One region of the Companilactobacillus ginsenosidimutans genome, then DNA from elsewhere that is predicted to be linked to it. Evidence: riboswitches for the same ligand, from Rfam matches in the RefSeq annotation. Region 1 holds a riboswitch; each other region holds the start of a gene.
What was found. Region 1 has a riboswitch for thiamine pyrophosphate ahead of thiW (energy coupling factor transporter S component ThiW). Riboswitches for the same ligand answer to the same signal wherever they lie in the genome.

Region 1 (5,839 bases):
CTTGATGAAACTATTACCTGGTACACCGTTCACTAACCAGAATCGTCTTTCACCAGGTCAGTTGAAGATCGTTAAAGCGCAATATGGATTGGATCAACCTGTTTTCATTCAATACCTTCGTTACATGGGTGGACTATTCCAAGGAAACTTGGGAACTTCATACCAATTTAACAACGAACCTGTTACACAATTAATCGGTCAAAGACTTGCTCCATCAATGCAAATTGGTGCTCAAGCTATGATTCTTGGTACAGTTTTAGGTATCCTTCTAGGTGCCGTTGCTGCTATCAGAAAAAACACTTGGGTTGATACATTAGCAACTTTCATTTCAATTTTAGGATTATCAATCCCTTCATTCGTGTTGGCTGTTTTGCTTCAATTCTATCTAGCTTTCAAATGGCACATTTATCCAGTTGCTCTTTGGGATAACTTCCAATCAAGTGTCTTGCCAACATTAGCTTTGGCAGCTCTACCACTTGGTAATGTTGCTCGTTTCATGCGTACCGAAATGGTTGATGTTATGAGTAGTGATTACATTGAATTAGCAAAATCCAAAGGTAATTCAAATTGGCAAGTTGTTACAAAACACGCTTTGCGTAACTCATTGATTCCAGTTGTAACTATCATCGGACCAATGGCCGTATCAGTTATGACCGGTTCAATGGTTGTTGAAAATATCTTCTCAATTCCTGGTATCGGGGAACAATTCGTCAAATCAATCACAACTAACGATTACCCAACAATCATGGGACTAACAATCTTCTATTCATTCCTTTTGATCTTAGTAATCTTGATTGTCGATATTTTATACGGATTCATTGATCCAAGAATTAGATTAGGAAATGGGGGTAAAGAATAATGGAACAAGTTCCAAAAATCGCCAAAGATAAATTTAAACTACTTAAAAAAGACGATCATGCAGATCAAGAAAAACTTGGAACACCTTCACTGACTTACCTTCAAGATGTTCGTCGTCGACTATTCTCAAACAAAGTAGCAACAACATGTTTAATTTTGTTGGGAATCATCGTCTTGATTTCAATTTTCGCACCAGTTGTCGCACCACAAAATCCTAATGAACAAAAAGTTGAGTACTCAAACTTGCCACCTAAGATTGGTAATTTGAATATTCCCGGATTCAACGGTATGCAAGACATGGGCGGCAAAAAAGTTGACGCCTATAAAGAAGTTGGCGCACCTAAAGGTACTTTCTTCATCCTAGGTACTGATTACTTAGGTCGTGACCTACTTTCAAGAATTATTTATGGAACTCGTCTTTCACTTATCGTTGCCGTTCTAGCAACTCTAGTTGACTTGATAATCGGTATTCCATACGGGATTATCTCCGGTTGGAAAGGTGGAAGGACTGATATTATTCTTCAGCGTATCGTTGAAATCATTTCTTCAATCCCTAACCTAATCGTAGTTATTTTAATGATGATCATTTTAAAACCTGGTCTAACATCAATTGTTATTGCGATTGCCTTGACCGGATGGGTCACGATGGCCAGATTGATCCGTGCTCAGACGTTCCAGTTGAAAGAACAAGAATATGTTCTCGCAGCTAGAACGTTGGGTGAATCATCCACAAAGATTGCTACAAAACATTTGATTCCAAACTTATCTTCAACAATTATTATTCAAACAATGTTCACTATTCCCAATGCCATTTTCTTCGAAGCTTTCCTAAGTTTCATCGGTATTGGTATCCCCGCTCCAAACGCCTCACTTGGTACTTTGCTATCTGATGGTCAAAAAGCCTTCAGATTCCTACCATATCAAATGTGGGCACCCGCAATAATTTTATCAATCATCATGATTGCTACTAACCTTCTAGGTGACGGACTTCGTGATGCCTTTGATCCACAATCATCTAACTAAGGAGAATAGTTTTGGAAAAAATACTAGACGTAAAAAACTTACATGTAGACTTTTCAACCTATAACGGTACAGTCAAAGCTATTCGTGGCGTTGATTTTCATCTAAATGACGGTGAGACTCTTGCTATTGTTGGTGAGTCCGGATCAGGTAAATCAGTTACAGTTCGTTCAGTTTTACAATTATTAGCTTCAAACGCCAAGATTAGCCAAGGAGAAATTCTCTATCACGGCGAGGACCTATTAAAAAAGTCTGAAAAGGAAATGGACAACCTTCGTGGAAATAAAATTTCGATGATATTCCAAGACCCTATGACTTCTCTAGATCCAACAATGACAATTGGTAAGCAAGTTGCAGAACCACTTTTGATTCACAATGAAATGTCAAAAGCCGACGCAATGAAACGTGCCGAAGAAGTTTTGAGATTAGTTGGTATTCCTAATCCTAAAGCTAGAATGAAAGACTACCCTCACCAATTTTCAGGTGGTCAACGTCAGAGAATTGTTATCGCAATCGCTATCGTTGATTATCCAGAAATTTTAATTGCTGATGAACCAACCACAGCGCTTGATGTTACTGTTCAAGCTCAAATCATCGACTTGTTGCGTGAGCTTCAATTAAAAATTGGTACATCCATCATCTTTATCACCCATGACCTTGGTGTTGTGGCTGGTATTGCTGACCGTGTAGCAGTTATGTATGCTGGTAAGTTTGTTGAATACGGAAGTGTTGACGAAGTCTTCTACGATCCACAACATCCCTATACTTGGGGACTTTTGGATTCAATGCCTACCCTCGACACAAGTACACAAAATCGTTTGAACTCAATTCCCGGAACACCACCTAACTTATTGCATCCACCAGTTGGTGACGCATTTGCACCTAGAAATGCCTATGCCATGGAAATTGACACTGAAGAGCAACCACCATTCTTCAAAGTTTCAAAAACGCATTATGCTGCAACTTGGTTGTTGCACCCTGATGCACCAAAAGTTACACCACCTGAATCAATCCAAAAGCGTTTTGAAAAATATCAATCAATGATTGGAGGAGACGTTAAATAATGGCTGATGAAAGAGAACCTATCGTTCAAGTTAGAAACCTCAAACAATATTTCAACATCGGTAAACCTAATGAAGTTAAAGCTGTCGATGACGTCTCCTTTGATATTTATAAAGGCGAAACCTTTGGTCTAGTTGGTGAATCCGGTTCTGGTAAGAGTACAACTGGACGTAGTATTATCCGCTTGTACAACCCAACTAGTGGAGAAATTTTGTTCAAAGGTAAAGATATTAGCAAGATCAAAAATCACAGCAGCCAGATGAAAGATTTCCGCCGCGACATGCAAATGATTTTCCAAGACCCTTACGCATCTTTGAACCCTAGAATGAAAGTTAAAGACATTATCGCTGAAGGTTTGGACATTCACGGTATTGCTAAAAATGATGATGAGAGAACACAAAGAGTTGAAGAGTTACTCGACATGGTTCATTTGAATCCTGAACATATGACTAGATACCCTTATGAGTTTTCTGGTGGTCAGCGTCAAAGAATTGGTATCGCCAGAGCTTTAGCTGTTGATCCCGAGTTCATCATCGCTGATGAACCAATCTCAGCACTTGATGTGTCTATCCAAGCTCAAGTTGTTAACTTGATGCAAGATATCCAAAAGGAACGCGGTTTGACTTATATGTTTATCGCCCATGATTTGTCGATGGTTAAATATATTAGTGACCGTATTGCTGTTATGTACAGCGGCAAAATCGTTGAGTTGGCTGACTCGGATGAGATTTACAACCATCCACTTCACGCTTACACTCAGAGTCTTTTATCGGCTATTCCTGTTCCTGATCCTGAGATCGAAAAGACTCGTCGTCGTATCGATTTTGATCATTCTAAGCATTTCAATGATGCTCAGCATTTCCAAGAGGTTCTGCCTGGGCATTGGTTGTATTGTGACGATGCTACTGCAGCATCGTATAAGAACAACTAAATTTTAGGTTATTGCGGTTCACTGCCGTTCTCCGGGTAGGTTCGGCGGTGGCTGGAACGCTGTGAGCCGATTTTGAGGTTTTTCACAAACCGAAAAATCTCAAAACTCGACTTTGTTGTAAACGAGGCCTTTGCCTCGTCAACAACAACGCCACGGCTGAGCCACCGGCGAACCTACCCTGCGAACTAGTCAACAGCAAACTTCTAAAATTAGCAGTTCTTAAACCTAACCACAGTTCAATAGCCACATTCCGACTAATTCAGTTGGAGTGTGGCTATTTTTTTATTTCACTTCTTTTTTTATTTCCCTAATTTAACAATCTTATTAATAATTACTGTATTCAATTTATTGTATTTCATAAATTATCATGAGATATACGTTAAACATGATATACTGATATCACAATTGAATACGAAACATTTGGGGTGCACAAACGCTGAGATTATACCCATTGAACCTGATACGGCTAACACCGGCGCAGGAAAATGTGAAATGATTTTTTATGTTGATTTGTGCCTGTCGTTACGTTTTTTAGCGACTGGCATTTTTTTGTTTGTGGAACTCTGTCTATTTCTATTCAAAATTATATTAAGGAGTTTCACTTATGGTTAATTCTTCAAAGACTCAAAAGCTTACTATCCTAGCGATGATGATTGCTTTGGATGTTGTTCTTTCCCCTATTTTCCGAATTGAGGGTATGGCTCCTATGTCTAGTGTGATCAATGTCACTGGAGCTGTTTTGATGGGTCCATCTTATGTTTCCGTTATGGCTTTAGTCTGTGCTGTTATTCGGATGACTATGATGGGGATTCCACCTCTCGCTTTGACTGGTGCTTTCTTTGGCGCACTGTTAGCTGGTCTTGGTTATCGTTATACTCATAAGATCTGGGGTGCTATGTTGGGCGAAATTATTGGGACTGGTTTAATTGGATCTCTCACCTCTTTCCCGGTTATGGTTTGGTTTACTGGTAATAGCAATGGTATGTATTGGTTCTTATATACTCCTAGATTCTTTGGTGGAGCTATTTCTGGATCAATTATTGCCTTTATCGTTTTGTACAAGTTAAAGGACACTCGTCCCTTTTTGCGAGCTCAATCTTTATTCCAAGGAGTAATAAAGAATGGAAAATTACAGCCAAAATGATTCGATATCTAAACTTGTTAAATGCAAGTTTCCACTTAGTCATAGTCCATTAGTACACTGCATCACTAATGAAATCACAATTGAATCTGTTGCTAACGCTCTGTTGTATATTAATGCAAAACCTGTGATGGTAGCTGATATCAGAGAATTTCCTGAACTTTTTGAACAAATCGATAGCCTGTTTTTGAATCTAGGACACATTTCTCCTGAACGAGAAATTGCTTTATTGGAAGCCGGCAAAATGGCGTCTTCAATGAGAATTCCATTTGTCATTGATTTGGTTGGAATTGTTATTTCTAAAATTCGTTTTGATTTGTCAAAGGAACTATTGGATTTCAAACCAACAATTGTCAAAGGTAATATCTCCGAAATGCGAACTTTTTGCGGATTATCAAGTCACGGTCGTGGTGTTGATAGTGCTTCGTCTGATCAATCTTCGAATTCTGTCGATGAATTAATGAATGCAATGTTTGAAAAAGCTCAAAATCATCCCGAGACCACCTTTATTGCCACAGGAGCTACCGACTTGATTGTTTCCAAAAACTCCCGGTTAGAGCTTAAAAATGGCGTTCCCGAACTAGACAGATTTACTGGCACTGGTGATATTGTTGGTGCATTAATGACTGCGTTAGTTGAACATGAGCACGATGGATTAGTTGCTGGTGTTGCCGCGATTAGTTATTTGAACATTTGTGCTGAGAATGCCATAGAAAGTACTGAAGGCCTGGCTGATTTTCGTCAAGAAACACTTAATCAACTGTCCTTACTGATAAATAATGAATACTGGTATGAATCAATTCGAGGTGCTCTACATGCTTGATATG
Region 2 (5,839 bases), 420 kb from region 1:
CGGAATTGGATTTATGAAGTCATTGGATGATGAAGACGTGAATATTCGTGGACAAAAGATGACTTTGGCCGGTGCTGGTGGCGCCGGAACTGCGATTGCAATTCAAGCTGCCCTTGATGGTGTTAAGGATATTTCGATTTTTAACGCCAAAGATCAGTCATGGGAAAATGCTAAACGTAATGTTGATATTATTAATGAAAAAACTGACTGCAAGGCAACATTGCATTCTATTGAAGACAAAGAAGATTTCAAAAATGAGATTGCTGACTCATTTATTTATTGTGATTCAACAGGTGTCGGAATGAAGCCCCTTGAAGATATGACTTTGGTTGAAGATCCATCATGGTTTAGACCTGATATGGTCGTTTTTGATACCGTTTATGCACCAAGAACAACTAAGTTGATGAAAGTGGCTGAACAAGCTGGTGTTAAACATGTTTTTAATGGATTAGGAATGATGTTGGAACAGGGTGCTGCTGCGTTCAAACTTTGGACAGGTAAAGAAATGCCAGTTGAATACATTCACGATATTTTATTCGCTGACGAAAAGTAGAAAGAGGGATAAATTTTGACCACGAAAGCTGTTAAACTCGGAAGAACTGAATTGGGAGTTGGACGTCCCAAAATTGCGGTGCCAATAACCGGGCATACACAGGAAGATATAATTGCTCAAGCAGAAAAAATTTATCCTGAGCAACCTGATATAGTCGAATGGAGAATCGATTTTTTTGATGACGTGACATCTAAGGGATTATTAAAAAATGCTGCAGTATCACTTCGTACAGCGTTAAAGGATATCCCCATCTTGACGACTTTTAGAACAAAAGGTGAGGGTGGAGAAACTTTATTGAGTGATCAAGAATATTTTGATATTTGTAGAAATATTCTAGAATTTAATCAGACTGATGCTTTAGATGTTGAACTTTATCACGATACAGAATCGGTGAAATCAATTGTTTCTGAAGCTTCGGAGGCTGGTGTGGTTACAATAATGAGTAATCACGATTTCGATAAAACACCTGAACAAGATGATATGGTTGATCGACTTGTTCAAATGGAAAAGTTGGGAGCAGATGTCGCTAAGATCGCTGTTATGCCACATTCAACTGATGACGTATTGAAATTAATGAGTGCGACTAATCAAGCTCAAAATACGCTTTCCACACCGGTCATTACAATGTCGATGGGTGATTTAGGCAAAGTTACCAGATTATCAGGTGAGGTATTTGGTTCTACAGTAACCTTTGCAACAGTAGGTGCTGCTTCAGCACCTGGTCAAATCCCGTTAACTAATTTGCGTCAGGAACTGGATGACTTGAAGTTAAACTAATTAATGATTATGTAAAAATAGCGTCTTGTCAGAGGATGACAGGACGCTATTTCTTTAGGAAGGAATGTGAACTCTTGCTGACTATTTTAGCCATCCAGGCTACTTACTCCAAACGGCTAAAAGCTAAGAGTTGTAATGCTATTAATAAAATTATTGCTAATATCCAATTCCAGGCGGGGATTGGATATTTTTTGTAGTGAGTTCTTGGGGTGAGCTCACTGAATCCGTGTGACTGCATTGCTTGTGCTAAATTATCTGACCATCTAATTGAAACCAGAATTGATTTGAAAAATATTTCTGGTGACCAAACGTGCAAGACTTCGCCTCGCATCATCGCCGCAATTTTCATCTGCTTAACAGTTTGAACAACACGTGGTGCGAAGTTAAATGCGCCCAATGTTCCGTAAACAAATTTAGAAGGGATATGGGCATTTTGCTCCAGAGAACCCAATAAATCATCAACTGTAACTGTGAAAGTCAGAACCCCTCCAAGTGCGATATAGGCATAAATTCTGGTTGAAAGAAGCCAAGCACTGTGAAGTGAATCACCTGAACCATGCAAATAAAATGAAAACCAAGTTCCCATTACGGGGATGATTGGTACAATTAACAGCCATAATAATCTTTTAGGATTTATCCGCTTGATCAACAGGTAAATTAGACCGAGTAACGCGATTATGATATTTGCTAAATAACTTTGCATGAATGCAAGTTCGAAACTGGCGATTAAGACTAATGCTAATTTAAGAGATGGATTCAAAGTTAGCCACCTCCGAATATTCAAGAGTCTGATTGCGTAGTTCTAAATGATAGTCGAAGAAATTATTTAAACCACTTAATTGATGACTAATCAGTAAAATGGTTTGATTTTGTCTTTCAGATATTTCTTTTATCATTGTCATAACAACAAGGGCTGAATCTATATCTAATCCGGCCAGAGGTTCATCCAATAATAATACTGGTGTACCCAAAATCAACATCTCAAAGATTTGAAGTTTCTTTTTTTGACCACCAGATAGTTGATAAACAACATGATCTTTTAATTGATCTAATTTTAGTTTTAGTAAATAATTATCGACCGCTTTTGAAGTCCAAAAGTCTTTGAAATCAGTATATTTTAGACTCAAATCAATCTCTTCTTGGACTGTTAGTTTAAGATATTGCATCTGCGAATCTTGGAAAACAAAACCAATTTGTCTCGCAAATTTTCTTTGATTGTATTTCAAGATGTTTTTATCTTGATAATTTATTTGGCCCTTAAAATCATGTAGACGGGTAAGTGCAGAGAAGAAGGTAGATTTTCCAGTACCATTTTCACCGGTCAGTAATATCATCTTATTTTTGAAAATCGAAAAGGAGGTATCGGCGAGTAAAGTCTTTGAACCGTTTTGTAAATGAAGGTTTTGGATATTTATAATATTGCCTTCATTTTTTTCGATAGGGAGATCAAAAGTAAGCTTACAACTGTTTGACTGGTAACGACTGAACACATTGCTCTGATTAGTAATATGTTCAAGTGTTCCGTCTTGAAAGTGGTACAAATTATCTATCAATTCCTGGTAACCGTTTAAATCATGATCAGTAATTAAGATGGTTTTACCATCGTTAACTTGGAGGTCTTTAAGTAGTGAAAGCAATTGCCCTCGAGATTTCATGTCAATTGATGCAAAAGGTTCATCCAGCATAATGAAATCAGCATCCATTGCTAATGTGATGGCAATGGAAACTTTTTGCAATTCTCCACCAGATAATGTATCGATTTTACGTTCTTTGAAACCAGATATACCAACTCTTTTAAGTGAACTATCAATAATGTTATCGATATCAGAGCTTGGTATTCCAATGTTTTCCAATGTAAAAATAAATTCATTTTTGACGGTTGTCATTGAGAATTGATCAATTGGATTTTGAAATAATATTGCTACGTGCCGTGATACTTTTTGAATATCCCAATCACTAGTATCTTTGCCATCCAGAAACATTTCACCACTAGACAAATGTCCCGAATATTCTGGATATAAACCAGCAATAATTTTCATTAAAGTTGATTTACCACATCCTGAAGCCCCATACAAAATGTTGAAAGTTCCAGTTTTTAAAGTGAAATCCAGATTCTTGATGATATCAGGTTCGTCATTCTTATATCTAAATGTTAAATTTTTTATTGCTAGTTTATCCATACCGTCACCTAATCTCGGTTCAAGATACCTGATTTTTCAACTAATTTGTTGATCCAGTAAACCAAGATGCCGGCAAAGAATCCGATTGAGATGAAACGAACGATGAATAAAATAATTAAGAATCCAAAATTATATTTTAGGTATCCTTCACTGATCAAACTCCAGCCGAAGGATACAACTGTACCTGTGATTGCTGATAGGAGTAAACCAAATTTGTCGAATCTTCTGTAACCGGTCATTGTGAATCCAAGTCCACTACCTACACCTTGAATTAATCCAGAAATCAAGGTTGCGGCTCCCCATTGACCACCTAAAATCATTTCGACAAAACTACCTAGAATTTCACCGATTGTACAGGCAAGTACTTTTCTAGTTAACATCGCTGCTAATGGACCGGCAATCATCCATAATCCCAATAATAGGTCATTAGCTACGGGTGCTAACCCTACTGCTGATAACCCAGCCAATAGGAAGTTGTATGAAAGACTAGTTGCAAAAAAGATTGCACCACAGAAAACACCTGTTAATGCGATAAAGGCAACGTCTCTCAACGAGTAATTAAAAATTGAAGATTTGGTTCTTGAACTTTGTCTGTTCATAGTAAATCTGTCCCCTCAAAAAAGTTTTGTTAAAAGCTCCTTGAAAGAATATATTCACGAGGCGAAAAAAGACCAACCATTTATCTGCGTGTGCAAAAAATAGTTGGCCCCTAAATTATCCAATATCTTCCTACACTAATATTAATTAGATCAGGTTCAATGGGTTTAATCTCAGCCTTGCGGCACCCCAGATATATTTTTCGAAGAATGTTATAACAATTGCAAGCTTATCATGTAGCTCATGACGTGTAAAGCTAGTTATATTTATAGCAATTAAACGAATAATCGTTAAATCAATATTTTTCAGTATAAAATATGAAAACATGATATGATTACTCCAATCAAATATTAATCGCTAGGGGTGCATTAAAAATGCTGAGATTGTAAATGCCAATCCCTTTGAACCTGATTTGGTCAAAACCAACGTAGGAAAGTGATAATCCTTGCAGATTGATATTTGAAATATCAAGCAAGGTGGAATATAAAATGGAATTTTCTGAAAGACTAATTAAAAAAGGCCAGCCGATTTTGAAACAAATATTGAAACATCCTTTCGTTGAAGGAATAGGTCAGGGAGATGTTTCAAAAGATGCGTTGGCTTTTTATGTTGGGCAAGATTTTAATTATCTAAATGCATTTATGAAAGTTTATGCTGCAGCAATACAGAAATCCAATAGTCGTGATCAAATTCAACTTTTTACTAATCAAATCGAATTTACTTTGAACAGTGAAATCCAACCACACATCGATTTTTGTAAGGTCGCAGGTATTGAGTACTCGACAGTCCAGAATGATAAGCAAGCGCCAATGACATACCTATACAACGAGCACATGTATAATGCGGCAAGAACAGGAGACTTGATAGACGTTGTTGCATCTATGTTGCCATGTCCTTGGACATATTCAGTTATTGGGGAAACTTTGATTGAGCAGGGATCCTCGACAGAATCCAATCCATTTAAATCGTGGATTGATTTTTATGCTGGTGTTAACAGTGAAGATAAAATGTTGAGTGTTCAGTTGTTTGATATTTTGGATTTGGAAGCAAGTAAATATAGTGATGAAAAACTAAAAGAAGTTGAAGATAGATTTCTGAAAAGCTGTGAACTCGAATGGCATTTTTGGGATCAAGCTTATTATCAACGTGATTGGAAATTTGTATAAAAAAAGGTATCCGATAGGATACCTTTTTGAGTTAGTCAAATAAATAAACATTAGTTTCATATGGTCTAAGTGCCGTACCTTGATTCTCTGAATAGTTACCAATCAAACGTTTGCCGTCTGCTTGTTGATAGTCTCGTTCAACTGATTTATCGGTAAAGTTACTGATAACTAACAAAGTTTTACCTTCATAGTGGCGACGATAAGCAAATACTTCATTGTCCTCAGGATCGATTTCTTCATAATTTCCGTAAGTAATTAAATCACTATTATGACGTAAGCTGATTAACTGACGATAGTAATTATAAATTGAGTCTGGATCGTCAACTTGGCTCTTGGCGTTGATTTCCTTGTAATTAGGATTCAGTGCAAACCAAGGTCTTCCAGTTGTAAATCCAGCGTTATCAGAATCGTCCCATTGCATAGGTGTTCTGGCGTTGTCACGTGACATATTTTCCAAATATTTCAGCATGGTTGGACCATCGACAGCCTTATCTTTTTCGACCAATTGATGGTAAGCATTGATACTTTCGATGTCTTCATATTGGTCGAGAGATTTGTAGTGAACG
Region 3 (5,839 bases), 480 kb from region 1:
TGGAAGATATAGCCAAGGTTGTGGTACTTCAACCTGGACATCAACTTGAGACTAAGATTAAATTAAATGCCATTGATGATGATAAAAAGGTGCTGGTTTATTCTCCTGCAGCTCAACCGATTCTTGATGAAAATCATTTAAGAGATATGGTGAGATATTCGGATACATTTACTGCCGATTCAAAAGAGATTCTTCGTAAGGATTTGGGATTGCCTGAATCTATGCGAGATTTTGTGGCAAATCATATGGATTTCTTTGGAAACAAAGAACGTCGTAATGCCTTTGCAACTTTTGAGTTAAGCAGTTATCAGGAGAACCCAGAATGGTCAATCATGGCAACAATTGTGAAGCTCAAGACACCATTGTTCAGCTTCTTTGACATCTTACAAGTTATCATGACTGCTAATCTTAATGATAATGAGTATTTGGCACAATTTGAGAAATTCAATGTTTTAGATACGTTTTGGGATACAGTCAAATATGAATTCAACTATAACAAAGAACATGATTTGGTGAAATTTAGTTCTGCCATGTATCTGACGACAACATTTAAGCAGATGGATGTTCAATTTCCTAAGTCATTATCTGAATATGATTTAAGTGAGAAAGTTGCTAACGTACAGACATTTATGCAGCAATTCGGTACTAAGTCATATCAATCATCTGGTGATACATATTCTGATGTTGAAGCTGCAGTTTGGGCATTTATTAATGGTGGCTCAATTTTTAAAGATATGGATATTAACGTTATTGCCAAATCAGATGTATTCAAGTACTTTGATTGGTTAGTTTTGAACTGGATTCAGGACAGATTAGGTCTTGAGGATTTGGATGCACAAATTAATGGTCAACTCATCGATGTATTGATCAAGAAACGCTCAGATATGCATTTTGGACATGTTGATCCAATTAAGTCGTATTATCAGATGATGAAGATGGCGTATTTCATTGTCTTGATGTCTCAAGATGAACCGGAGCAAAGTTTCGATAACATTGTGGGTAGTTATGTTGATGGTGGATTTGAGATGGATACTTACTATCGTAAATTCATTTACTACTACCAAGAAACTGATCAGCCTGAAGAGTTTGAGAAGACTAAATTGCTGATTGAAGATGTTTATGTTAATTCATATTTGGATAAACAATTATTGGCATGGAATAAGAATTTCCATTTTGATGCCATTTCACCACGCAAGCTTCAACGTAATTTTTACAAAAACTATGTTGAACCTGAGACTAACAGAATAGTTGTTATTATTTCTGATGCATTTAGATTTGAAGCTGCTAAGGAACTTCAAGACGAGTTGGGTAAATCTTCTCAAGTTAGTGAGCAGAAAATGGATTATATGATTACTGGATTGCCATCTGTAACTTATATGGGTATGCCGTCATTATTACCTAATGAAACGCTTTGTTTGGACGAAAAGAAGCTCCTCGTTGATGGCGGTGAAGCTACTGATATGAAGAGTCGCGAAAAGATATTACAGTCAGCAAATCAAGATAGTTGTACTTTTCCTCTTGATGATTTGAAGGGCGCTAGTACAAAAGATATTCGTGAGTGGTTTGCAGGTAAACAAGTTGTTTATATCTACCACAACCAAATTGATGCTATTGCAGATAATCGAAAAACTGAAGATGATGTATTTAAGGCTACTGAAGAGACTATCAATGATATTAAAAAGCTGATATTACGTCTTCGCAGTAGCAGTATTAACCATTTTTATGTTACAGCTGACCATGGATATATTTATCGAGATGCAAAACTTTTACCTGAGGATAAAATTGATGTCTCTCATGTTGAAAACGATGCTAAATCTCAGCGCTACATGATTACATCAGAGACGATTGATGAACCTGGAATTGGATCTCAAAAACTATCAGACATTTTGAATAATAATGATGATAGAAGCGTTTATTATCCAACTACTGCTAATATTTTCAAATCCGCTGGATCATATAATTACGTTCATGGTGGGAGTTCACCTCAAGAAATGATTGTGCCTTTGTTGGAAGTTAAATCTAATAAGGGTAAAACTGATGAAGAAGATGTTAAACTTTCGATTGTCAGCACTTCAAATAAGATTACTTCTCTAGAGGTCAAAGTTAGCCTGATGCAGGTTACACCAGTTAGTGCAACTGTGAAGCCAGCTGTTTATAGTTTGTATTTCGTTGATGACCAGAATCAACTTATTTCAGGTCAGGTTACAGTGAATGCAAATAAAGGTGAAGATTCGACGGTACAGGATCGAATTTTCTCTAAGCAAATAGTGTTAGCAGATAGGACTTATGACAAGTCTAAAAAATATTATTTAGTTATTAAAAATACGCGAAATGGAGTTGTTGAATCAATTCCTTACATCATGGATATCACGATTCCGGGTGGATTTGGTTTTGACATTTAGCGAGAGGAACAATTATGACTGATTCAAATTCAAATGAAGCAACAAATGATGTTTTATTAGATAAATTGATAAAAACCTTGCCAGGGAAATTTGTTCGCAAAGATTTGACCAACCGGATTAAGGAAGGGGCAAATGTCCCTACTTATGTCCTTGAATATTTGTTGGGGATGTATGCTAACAGCACTGATGAAGCACAAATTGAGCGTGGAGTTGAGAACGTTAAGAAAACTCTGGCAAATAATTATGTTCGACCTGATGAGGCTGAAAAAGTTAAGTCTAAAATTCGTGAACTTGGCTCATATACTGTAATCGACAAACTAACTGTTCATTTGAATGAACACGCTGATCGATATGAAGCCTTGTTTAGTAATCTAGGAATCGATGGAGTGCCGGTTGACAGCAGATATCCTCAAGACTTTGAAAGATTACTTGGCGGAGGAATTTGGTCCATTGTTCGCTTGAGATATGCTTATGATGAGAATAATAAAAATGAATCTCCATTTGTCGTTGACTCATTGACACCTATTCAAGTCGCAGATTTAAATATGCCAGAAGTTTATAAAGCTAGATCGGAGTTCACTACGGATGAGTGGACGGATTTGATTTTACGTACTATTGGTATGGAACCAACACAATTTTCAAAGCGTGAAAAATGGTTGTTTTTGGCAAGGTTAATACCGTTTGTGGAAAATAATTATAATGTGGTTGAGCTTGGGCCCCGTGGAACTGGTAAATCTCATGTTTATAAAGAATTATCACCAAATTCGATTTTAGTTTCTGGTGGACAAACGACCGTTGCAAATTTGTTCTACAACATGGGTCGTAGACAAGTTGGACTAGTAGGAATGTGGGATATCGTCGCTTTTGATGAGGTTGCTGGTATCACTTTCAAGGATAAAGATGGCGTCCAAATCATGAAGGATTACATGGCATCTGGATCATTTGCCCGTGGTAAGGATGAAATCCAAGCTAGTGCAGCAATGGTTTTTGTCGGTAATATTAATCAGAGCATTGACGTTGTGATGCGAACTTCTAACTTGTTTGAACCATTTCCTGAGGTTATGGCGACTGATTCTGCATTTCTTGATAGGATTCATGCCTATATCCCTGGTTGGGAAATTCCAAAATACAAACCATCATTCTTTACAAAAGGATATGGATTAATAACTGATTACTTTGCTGAAATCATGCGAGAATTGCGTAAGCAGTCATTTTCCGATGCCATAGATAAATACTTCAAGTTGGGTGGCCAACTCAATCAGAGGGACACTATAGCTGTTAGAAAGACTACCTCCGGCATGTTGAAGTTGCTATATCCAAATGGCGAATATGGCAAACCCGAAGTTCAAGAAGCTTTGGAGTTTGCATTAGAACTTCGTCGGCGAGTTAAAGAGCAATTAAAGAAAATTGGTGGAATGGAATTTTTTGACATTAATTTTTCGTACATCGACAATGAAACATTTGAGGAACATTATGTCTCAGTGCCTGAGCAGGGATCCAATAGTTTAATTCCCGAGGGTACAGAAAAACCAGGTCAAGTTTATACTGTTACCTATGACAAAAATGAACGATTGAGTTTATTCAAAATTGAAACTCAGATGATAGCCGGAAATGGTAAATTTGAAAAAACTGGGATCTCTGGAAATCATAAAGCATCGGAAGCCATGGATACTGCATACAAGTATTTGAAAGCTAATTCAAAATCCGTTAGTTCAAGCATCAGTTTAACCACTCATGATTATGTGGTAAATGCAGTAAATCTGAATAATAGTGAGATGACCAGCAGATTGTCACTTGCTACATACATTGCCTTAGTATCGATTTCAATGAGTAAGTCTACTTTAGATAGTTTGGTTATTCTTGGCGAACATACAATTGGTGGTTCACTGGTGAAGCTTGATAATCTTGCAGATACTTTGCAAGTTGCACTGGATTCAGGTGCTAAGAAAATATTAATTCCTAACACTTCTGCTGCTGATTTAGGGTCAGTTCCTTCAGAATTATTGGGAGCATTTACAGTTATTTTTTATGATTCGATTGAAGATGCAGCATTCAAAGCATTGGGTGTAAAATAAATCTGCGCCAAATATTATATTTTTAAATAATTTCATGATAAACTTAAATCATACTTTAGCACTAGGGGTGTTTCGAGAGAGACTGAGACGGCTATGCCGATCCCTTTGAACCTGTGAGTTAATGCTTGCGTAGGAAAGTGCGATAATCTGGGCAAACTTATGCCACGATTCTTAATCCTACGATTAGAACCGTGGCTTTTTTTGTACTTTTGGAGGAATTTACGATGAAACTCGATTTATTGCAAAAAGTTAGAACTGACAATCCGATGATTTTAAATATTGCGAATTCAGTTACTCAAAGTGATGTCGCCAATGGAATTAGCGCCATTGGAGCGTCTCCATTAATGACAAATTACGATGCAGAGTTGAAGACCCTTGCCCAGATGGCAAGTGGCGTCTGCATCAACATCGGGACGCTCGACGAACGTCAAAATGAGCTTAGCAAAGATCTGTTGAAACTAGCATTAGATTTCAACAAGCCAGTTGTACTTGATCCAGTCGGAATCGGAGCAGTACCAGAACGATTGGCATTCGTTGAGGACTTATTCAAAGTAGCCAAGCCAACGATTATTCGTGGTAATGCTGGTGAGATTGCCAGTTTAGTTGGAGTTTCATGGTCCGCCAAAGGTATTGATTCAATCGATGAGGGGCAAACTAAGTCCGTCGATGAAATTGCCAAAGCCTGTTCGAAAAAGTTTGATTGCGTAACAGTCGTAACTGGTGTCACTGACACAATTGCCACTAGAGACCTAATTTCACACACGTTTAACGGAAATAAGATTTTTACAACAAGAGTGGGTACTGGCGATATGCTTTCATCTATTATCGCAGTATTCGCAGCTGTTTCTGATGGTAACTATTTTGAAGGTGCCAAGATGGCATGTCTTATTTTTGGATTAGCTGGAGAACTAGTAATGACAGAAACACCAAATATTGGACCTGCTGCCTTTTCAACACGTTTACTTGATCAACTTTATACGATTAATACTGAAGATATAAAGAGATGGGGGAAATATGATGAATGATGTAAATAGCTTTCCACAAGCATTGACCATCGCTGGAACTGACAGTGGTGGCGGTGCTGGTATTATGGCTGACATGAAGACAATGCAGGAATGTGGTGTCTTTTCGACTGCAGTGGTTGTCGCTGTGACGGCGCAAAATACAATTGGTGTTCAGAATTTTCAGGCAATTTCTCCAAAATTGATTTCGGAACAGTTTGCTTCATTAAACGATGATTTCAAAATCAAGGCCTGTAAGACCGGAATGTTGGCTGATGCTGAACATGTTGAAGTCGTTTATGACAATTTGAAGAAATATGACTTTGGTCCATTCGTATTGGATCCAGTTATGATTGCTAAA
Region 4 (5,839 bases), 1.2 Mb from region 1:
TTAAGAGAACTGTTTTGTGTGTAAATTCATTAGAAGTCAAAGTCTGTCATCTTCTCCGAAATATCTTCAAAGTTCTCTTCTGCCTCTTGATTGAATTTATTCCAATTCTCTTCGTCCCAAATTTCGATTCGATCAGATACTCCCACGATCACACAATTCTTTTCTAATTTAGAAAACTTGATCAGTGGAGCCGATAAATTGATACGTCCTTGCTTATCGAATTCCACTTCAGTAGCTGCCGAATAAAAGAATCTGGTAAAGGCACGAGCATCTTTTTTCGTTAATGGTAATTTGTCGAGTTGAGCTTCAAGTTTTGTCCATTGGTCCATGGGATATCCAAAAAGACATCCGTCCATTCCACGTGTGACCACAAAGGATTCACCAATTTCTTGGCGGAATTTTGATGGAACTATTATTCTTCCCTTTGCATCAATTGTGTGATGAAATTCACCCATGAACATCTAAAGCTCACCTCAAATCTTTAACACTTTCTAATTTACCACAATTTACCACAATTAACCACACGAACTTAGAATAATCATATTATGTTTCAATATATTGCTCAAAAGCCTTCTATATCACTGATTATAAAAAGTGGTGACTGGTGGGGGGAATATTACCAAATTTTAAGGAAGTTGCATAAAACCGCTAGGTGAAGTAATATTGCAAATATAATTACACTAGGTGGTGTCAGTTTTGAACGATAAAAAGCCGAAGAGTACTTTATCTAAAATCATTCAAGGAGTTGTTTGGTTGATGATTATTGTTACCCTTCTTGGTGTAGTGCTTGGAATTGTACCAGGATTACTACAATAAATAACAAAAAGAGTCGCATCGAGAATTCTCGATGCGACTCTTTTTTATAAGTTTATTTCTTTACCATAATTAATTGATTAAATACTTTGTGCAAAATAATTACTAAGACCAACATCATTATCATATTGGCAATAAAACTACCACCATTAATTACTAATGAATATATCCAAGGATTCATTCCCTTTGGAGCAAAGGCCGCCCAAAAAATACCACCAGCTATGAAGTGAAATAAATATTTTACTGAAAAGCCTAAAGCACTGAATGCCAAAATCCACCCCAGTGAATTTTTACCATTAGAAATCGTCTGTTTGACTTTGTAACTGCCCAGTCCAATTAATCCAATTGCTCCAAATGCAATTGGATACTCAATAAACCCCTGCAGTGGGTTCATGACACTTCCCGTGCTAAGCCCACGCAATAACATATCCAGTAATCCCCACACCAGTCCAGCCATTAACCCCGCCTTTAATCCACGACGCAATGCAAAAATGGCCATTGGTATTAATCCATAAACTACTTCGATAGATGAAATTCCAACTGAATGCGGGACAAATGCTAGCGCTTGTGCAGCAGCAGTTACAATAGCACCTTCAGTTAATATGATTAATTCCTTATTTTGTGCCATAAAAAAAACTCCCTTGGAATTGTCATCACAAGGAAGTTACGTACATTTGTAAGTTTAAACACTATCCCTACGCATGCATTAACATAACAGGTTTTCAGGGTCTGATAATAATCACTCTCAGCCAAAATGGCTCCCCTCGTGCTGACTATTTAATTTTAACGACATTATAACTACAACTAGTTATTTCGTCCAAACATTCGGCTCATAAATCCGCGTTTCTTAGGTGTGTCGAATAATGTTAACGGAACATTCTCACCTAACATACGGCGAGCAATATTCTTATAACCACGTCCGGCATCACTATTAGGATCAGAAACAACGGTTTCACCAGCGTTTGAAGAAGAGATAACTTCATCTTCATCAACTATAATTCCGATTAATGGAATTCCTAAATGATTAACAATATCTTCAATTTTCATTGAAGTACCTTCGTTGATCATGTTCTTTCTAATTCTATTGATAATTAAATGTGGTGTAATTGGCATCTCAAGACTTTCCAAAATACCAACAACACGATCAGAATCACTAACCGATGCTATTTCGGGATTCGTCACAACTAAAGCTGCATCAGCAGAATTAACGGCATTTTTGAATCCATATTCAATTCCAGCTGGACAATCAATCATGACAAAATCGAATCTTTGTTTTAAATATTCAATAATTGTACTTACTGCTGCATTGTCCAAAACATATTTATCAGAAAATTGTGATGCAGCCAGAAGATATAAATTATCTCCGAATCTTGGATCCCTAACCAGAGCCTGTGATAAAACTACTCTTTCTTGGGCAACATCGACAATGTCATATACTATTCTATTGGTTAATCCAAGGACTGCATCCAAGTTACGAAGTCCTATATCTAAATCGACCATACAGACTTTTTTCCCCATAGATGCTAACTCTGTACTGACATTAGCTGTGGTAGTTGTTTTTCCAACTCCACCCTTACCGGATGTCACAACAATAGAAATTCCCATAACTACTCGGTCCTCTTTCTTGTTTCATTAATTACGTCTTTAAATTCTTTTAAGTCTTCCACACTAATCGTATGAAGATCATCAATATGTGCAAATTTATAATTAGTAAACTTATCAGCATTATCTTCAGTAACAATTTCAACAACATCAGCAATTCGATATTGGGCACCACCGTTTAAGTTTCCAATAATAGCAGCATTAGTATTGTCAGGATAACCTGCTTGAACAATACCATGGACTTCACCCAAAAGATAAATTGATCCATCTGTTGATATTTGAGAACCATCATGTAAGGTACCAAGGAACAAGATATCCCCTTGATACTCAACTTTTTGCCCACTTCGAATAATTCCAGTTTCAATATTAAATTTGTTATCTTCGATCAATTTATCTGATTCAGTCTTTAAAATAACATTAGATTCAATATTTACTAGTTCAATTTGGGGATACTTTGAAAAGATATTTCTTACACGAGCTGTTTGTTCTTCATCAAAAAGACGATTACCAGTTTTAACTGTAAATTGAATAACATCATCTTCGTCAGTTCCAATAGTCTGTTCGACAATCATATTCTTGAGTTGCTTCATGGCATCTTCAAAATCACATGAATCATCAATGATTACTGAAAAACCATCTTTACTACCTTTAAGAGTGACATCACTCATTTGGTTCCCCTCCTATACTTAACTAGCCAATCACTAAGATTGGCAAAAGGAACATATAAAATAAAGAATACTATTATATTCCAAAGCAAAGTTGGACCGAGAATATAGGTAATAAAATCACCTATATCGGCTGATGCAAGCTTGAATAATTTTTCAAGCAGGAATACACCAGTCTCTAAAGCAGTTAAAGACAAGAAATAAATTGATGTCTCATATCCGACTGAAGTTTTGGTAAATAAAAATTTATAATGATCAATTCCCACTAAAATAAGTGGCAACAATACTGTGTACAATCCGATTATCCCAAAATAATATGAATCGTAAATGACACCAAATACTATTCCATAAACTAGTATCGTTCTTCTACTATCGAGTCTCGTGGTGAGCATGACCAGTACCATCAACATCAACTGGGGAACTATTGACATAGTTCCTTTATTCATATTATTTAAAAAAGACCATTTCATCAAGCCATCAAAGTAAAATGCCAGCATAATAAAGACAACTTGACCTATCATCTTTTGTGTTTTAATAGGCATTATTTTTCACCACTTACAGAAGATTTGATAACTGTAACAACAGTGAAGTTTCTCAACTCTGCGGCTGGCGTAATATATACAGAATTGGTCATTCCATAATCGTCCTTCTTAATACCGTATACCTTACCGATATATAAACCTCTTGGTGTTCTTCCACCAAGACCAGAAGTAACTACACGTTGACCTTTTTTGATTCCCTTTACAGAATTGACATTTTCCATAACTAAATCACCTGTACTGTTATCAAAGCGACTCACGACACCAGTTATATTAGTTTTGTTATCATCAAGAATCTCAGAAGCAAACTTGTCATTGATTTCATTATCTGTAGAAATCAACTCAACCTTAGAACTAATCTTGTTAACCTCTACGATTCTACCAATCAACCCTTTACCAGACATAACAGGCATGTTTTTCTTAATACCACTTGTTTGACCGCGATTGATGACTAGGTAGTTTTGCCAACTACTAGGTGATCGTGTCAAGACAGCTGCATTAGTTGTGTCATAGTCTGTAAGAGTGGCATTTAAATCTAGTTCTTGTTTAAGTTTCTTGTTCTCATCTTGAGTAACTTTTAATTTAGCTTGATTTTGTGCTAAATCCTCAATTTTTGATTTCAATCGACGATTTTCAGCATAGGTATTGTAGAGATCAGAGAATTCAGAGGAAACGTTCTTTATCCCGTTAGTTGGATATGAGAATACGCCACCAACCAAACTAACGACATCGTTGCCGACTTGCTGAACAACGGGAGGAGTATCTTTTTTATCTCTGACGTTAACAGATACCGCCAAAAGTCCAAAAGTTACAATAATGATTATCATTAAAATAATTAACTTTTTATTTGAGAAAAACTTTTGCATTTCTTCCTCCTACCTTCAAACAAATAAAAAAGCGGGTTCACCCCGCTTATTTTTGACGACGCATTACATCGATATTTTTCAATGATTCTCCAGTACCGATGGCTACACAATCTAGTGGGTCTTGAGCTATAAATACAGGCACTCCAGTTGCTTCAGAGATAACCTCTGGTAAATGGTGCAACAAAGCCCCCCCACCCGTTAGAACAATACCGTGATCAATAACATCAGCGGCAATTTCAGGTGATGTTTCTTCAAGTGTTTCCTTGATTGTTTCAATAATCTCTTGAACATCTTCATGAATAGCAGTGGCAATATCTTCGCCAGCTAATTGAATAGTCTTTGGTAGACCAGTAACTAAATCTCTACCACGAATTTGCATTGATTCAAGTTCTTTTGATTTCTCAATTGAGGCTGAACCAACTTGCATTTTAACATCTTCAGCAGTTCTTTCACCGATTTGCAAATTAAAGTTTGTTTTGATATAAGCAGAAATTGACTCATCAAACTTATCACCAGCAACTCTGATTGAACGTGATGAGACAATACCACCAAGAGAAATAGTAGCGACATCAGTAGTACCACCACCAATATCAACAACCATGTTACCAGTTGGATCCATAACAGGAAGTCCCGCACCAATTGCAGCTGCAAATGGTTCTTCGATTACATAAGCTTCTTTGGCTCCTGCATGTTGAGTAGCTTCGATAACAGCTCTCTTTTCAACTTCAGTAACACCACTTGGCACACATACCATTACAGATGGATGTGAATTACCGGTTGTTTTTTCGATGAAATACTTCATCATAGCTGCAGTAGTATCGTAGTCCGCGATAACACCGTCTCTCATAGGACGAATGGCTGAAATGCTTCCAGGTGTACGTCCAATCATTTCTCTCGCATCAGAACCAACTGCTACGATTTCACCAGTATTGTTGTTCTTTGCAACAACTGATGGTTCATTTAATACGATTCCCTTGCCTTCAACGTAAACAAGAGTATTTGCTGTACCTAAGTCAATACCAACTTTTTTTGATCCTATACCAAACAATTTTTTATTCTCCTTTAATTGCACACCACATTTTACACTAACGAAAATTATATCATATAACGTGTCAATTTAAAGTAACAGAACGGCTGAGCATCAAATTAAATCTTGAGCTTTAAAACTCAAGAAATCATGAGGCGTCACAATAATATGATCAACTAAATTAATACCGACTAACTCACAGCACTTTTTCAAGCGTTCACTGAATCTCTCATCCTCCGGACTGGCAGACAAACTGCCACCAGGATGGTTATGACAAATGATCACTTGTGGTGCTGACAGTCGCAACCCTTCTCTCAGGACATCCCT

Region 2: another riboswitch for thiamine pyrophosphate. It lies ahead of tenA (thiaminase II); the one in region 1 lies ahead of thiW (energy coupling factor transporter S component ThiW).
Region 3: another riboswitch for thiamine pyrophosphate. It lies ahead of thiM (hydroxyethylthiazole kinase); the one in region 1 lies ahead of thiW (energy coupling factor transporter S component ThiW).
Region 4: another riboswitch for thiamine pyrophosphate. It lies ahead of thiT (energy-coupled thiamine transporter ThiT); the one in region 1 lies ahead of thiW (energy coupling factor transporter S component ThiW).

Annotation. Positions count from the first base shown of each region.
Region 1 is NZ_CP012034.1:1,659,058-1,664,896, forward strand. Features, by position in the region: gene opp3b (oligopeptide ABC transporter permease) at 1-859, shown strand, start outside; gene ABM34_RS08495 (ABC transporter permease) at 859-1,881, shown strand; gene ABM34_RS08500 (ABC transporter ATP-binding protein) at 1,893-2,942, shown strand; gene ABM34_RS08505 (ABC transporter ATP-binding protein) at 2,942-3,871, shown strand; TPP riboswitch at 4,283-4,372, shown strand; gene thiW (energy coupling factor transporter S component ThiW) at 4,476-5,015, shown strand; gene thiM (hydroxyethylthiazole kinase) at 4,993-5,835, shown strand; gene thiE (thiamine phosphate synthase) at 5,828-5,839, shown strand, end outside.
Region 2 is NZ_CP012034.1:2,078,389-2,084,227, forward strand. Features, by position in the region: gene ABM34_RS10410 (shikimate dehydrogenase) at 1-553, shown strand, start outside; gene aroD (type I 3-dehydroquinate dehydratase) at 569-1,330, shown strand; gene ABM34_RS10420 (energy-coupling factor transporter transmembrane component T family protein) at 1,434-2,090, opposite strand; gene ABM34_RS10425 (ABC transporter ATP-binding protein) at 2,074-3,510, opposite strand; gene ABM34_RS10430 (ECF transporter S component) at 3,519-4,109, opposite strand; TPP riboswitch at 4,220-4,309, opposite strand; TPP riboswitch at 4,457-4,558, shown strand; gene tenA (thiaminase II) at 4,596-5,273, shown strand; gene ABM34_RS10445 (glycoside hydrolase family 13 protein) at 5,305-5,839, opposite strand, start outside.
Region 3 is NZ_CP012034.1:1,178,232-1,184,070, reverse strand. Features, by position in the region: gene pglZ (BREX-1 system phosphatase PglZ type A) at 1-2,402, shown strand, start outside; gene brxL (protease Lon-related BREX system protein BrxL) at 2,417-4,477, shown strand; TPP riboswitch at 4,531-4,630, shown strand; gene thiM (hydroxyethylthiazole kinase) at 4,702-5,502, shown strand; gene thiD (bifunctional hydroxymethylpyrimidine kinase/phosphomethylpyrimidine kinase) at 5,495-5,839, shown strand, end outside.
Region 4 is NZ_CP012034.1:312,949-318,787, reverse strand. Features, by position in the region: gene rsmH (16S rRNA (cytosine(1402)-N(4))-methyltransferase RsmH) at 1-40, opposite strand, end outside; gene mraZ (division/cell wall cluster transcriptional repressor MraZ) at 30-461, opposite strand; gene ABM34_RS13030 (DUF4044 domain-containing protein) at 697-816, shown strand; gene thiT (energy-coupled thiamine transporter ThiT) at 869-1,441, opposite strand; TPP riboswitch at 1,488-1,588, opposite strand; gene minD (septum site-determining protein MinD) at 1,618-2,418, opposite strand; gene ABM34_RS01785 (septum site-determining protein MinC) at 2,421-3,083, opposite strand; gene mreD (rod shape-determining protein MreD) at 3,080-3,622, opposite strand; gene mreC (rod shape-determining protein MreC) at 3,622-4,485, opposite strand; gene ABM34_RS01770 (rod shape-determining protein) at 4,532-5,533, opposite strand; gene ABM34_RS13390 (JAB domain-containing protein) at 5,627-5,839, opposite strand, start outside.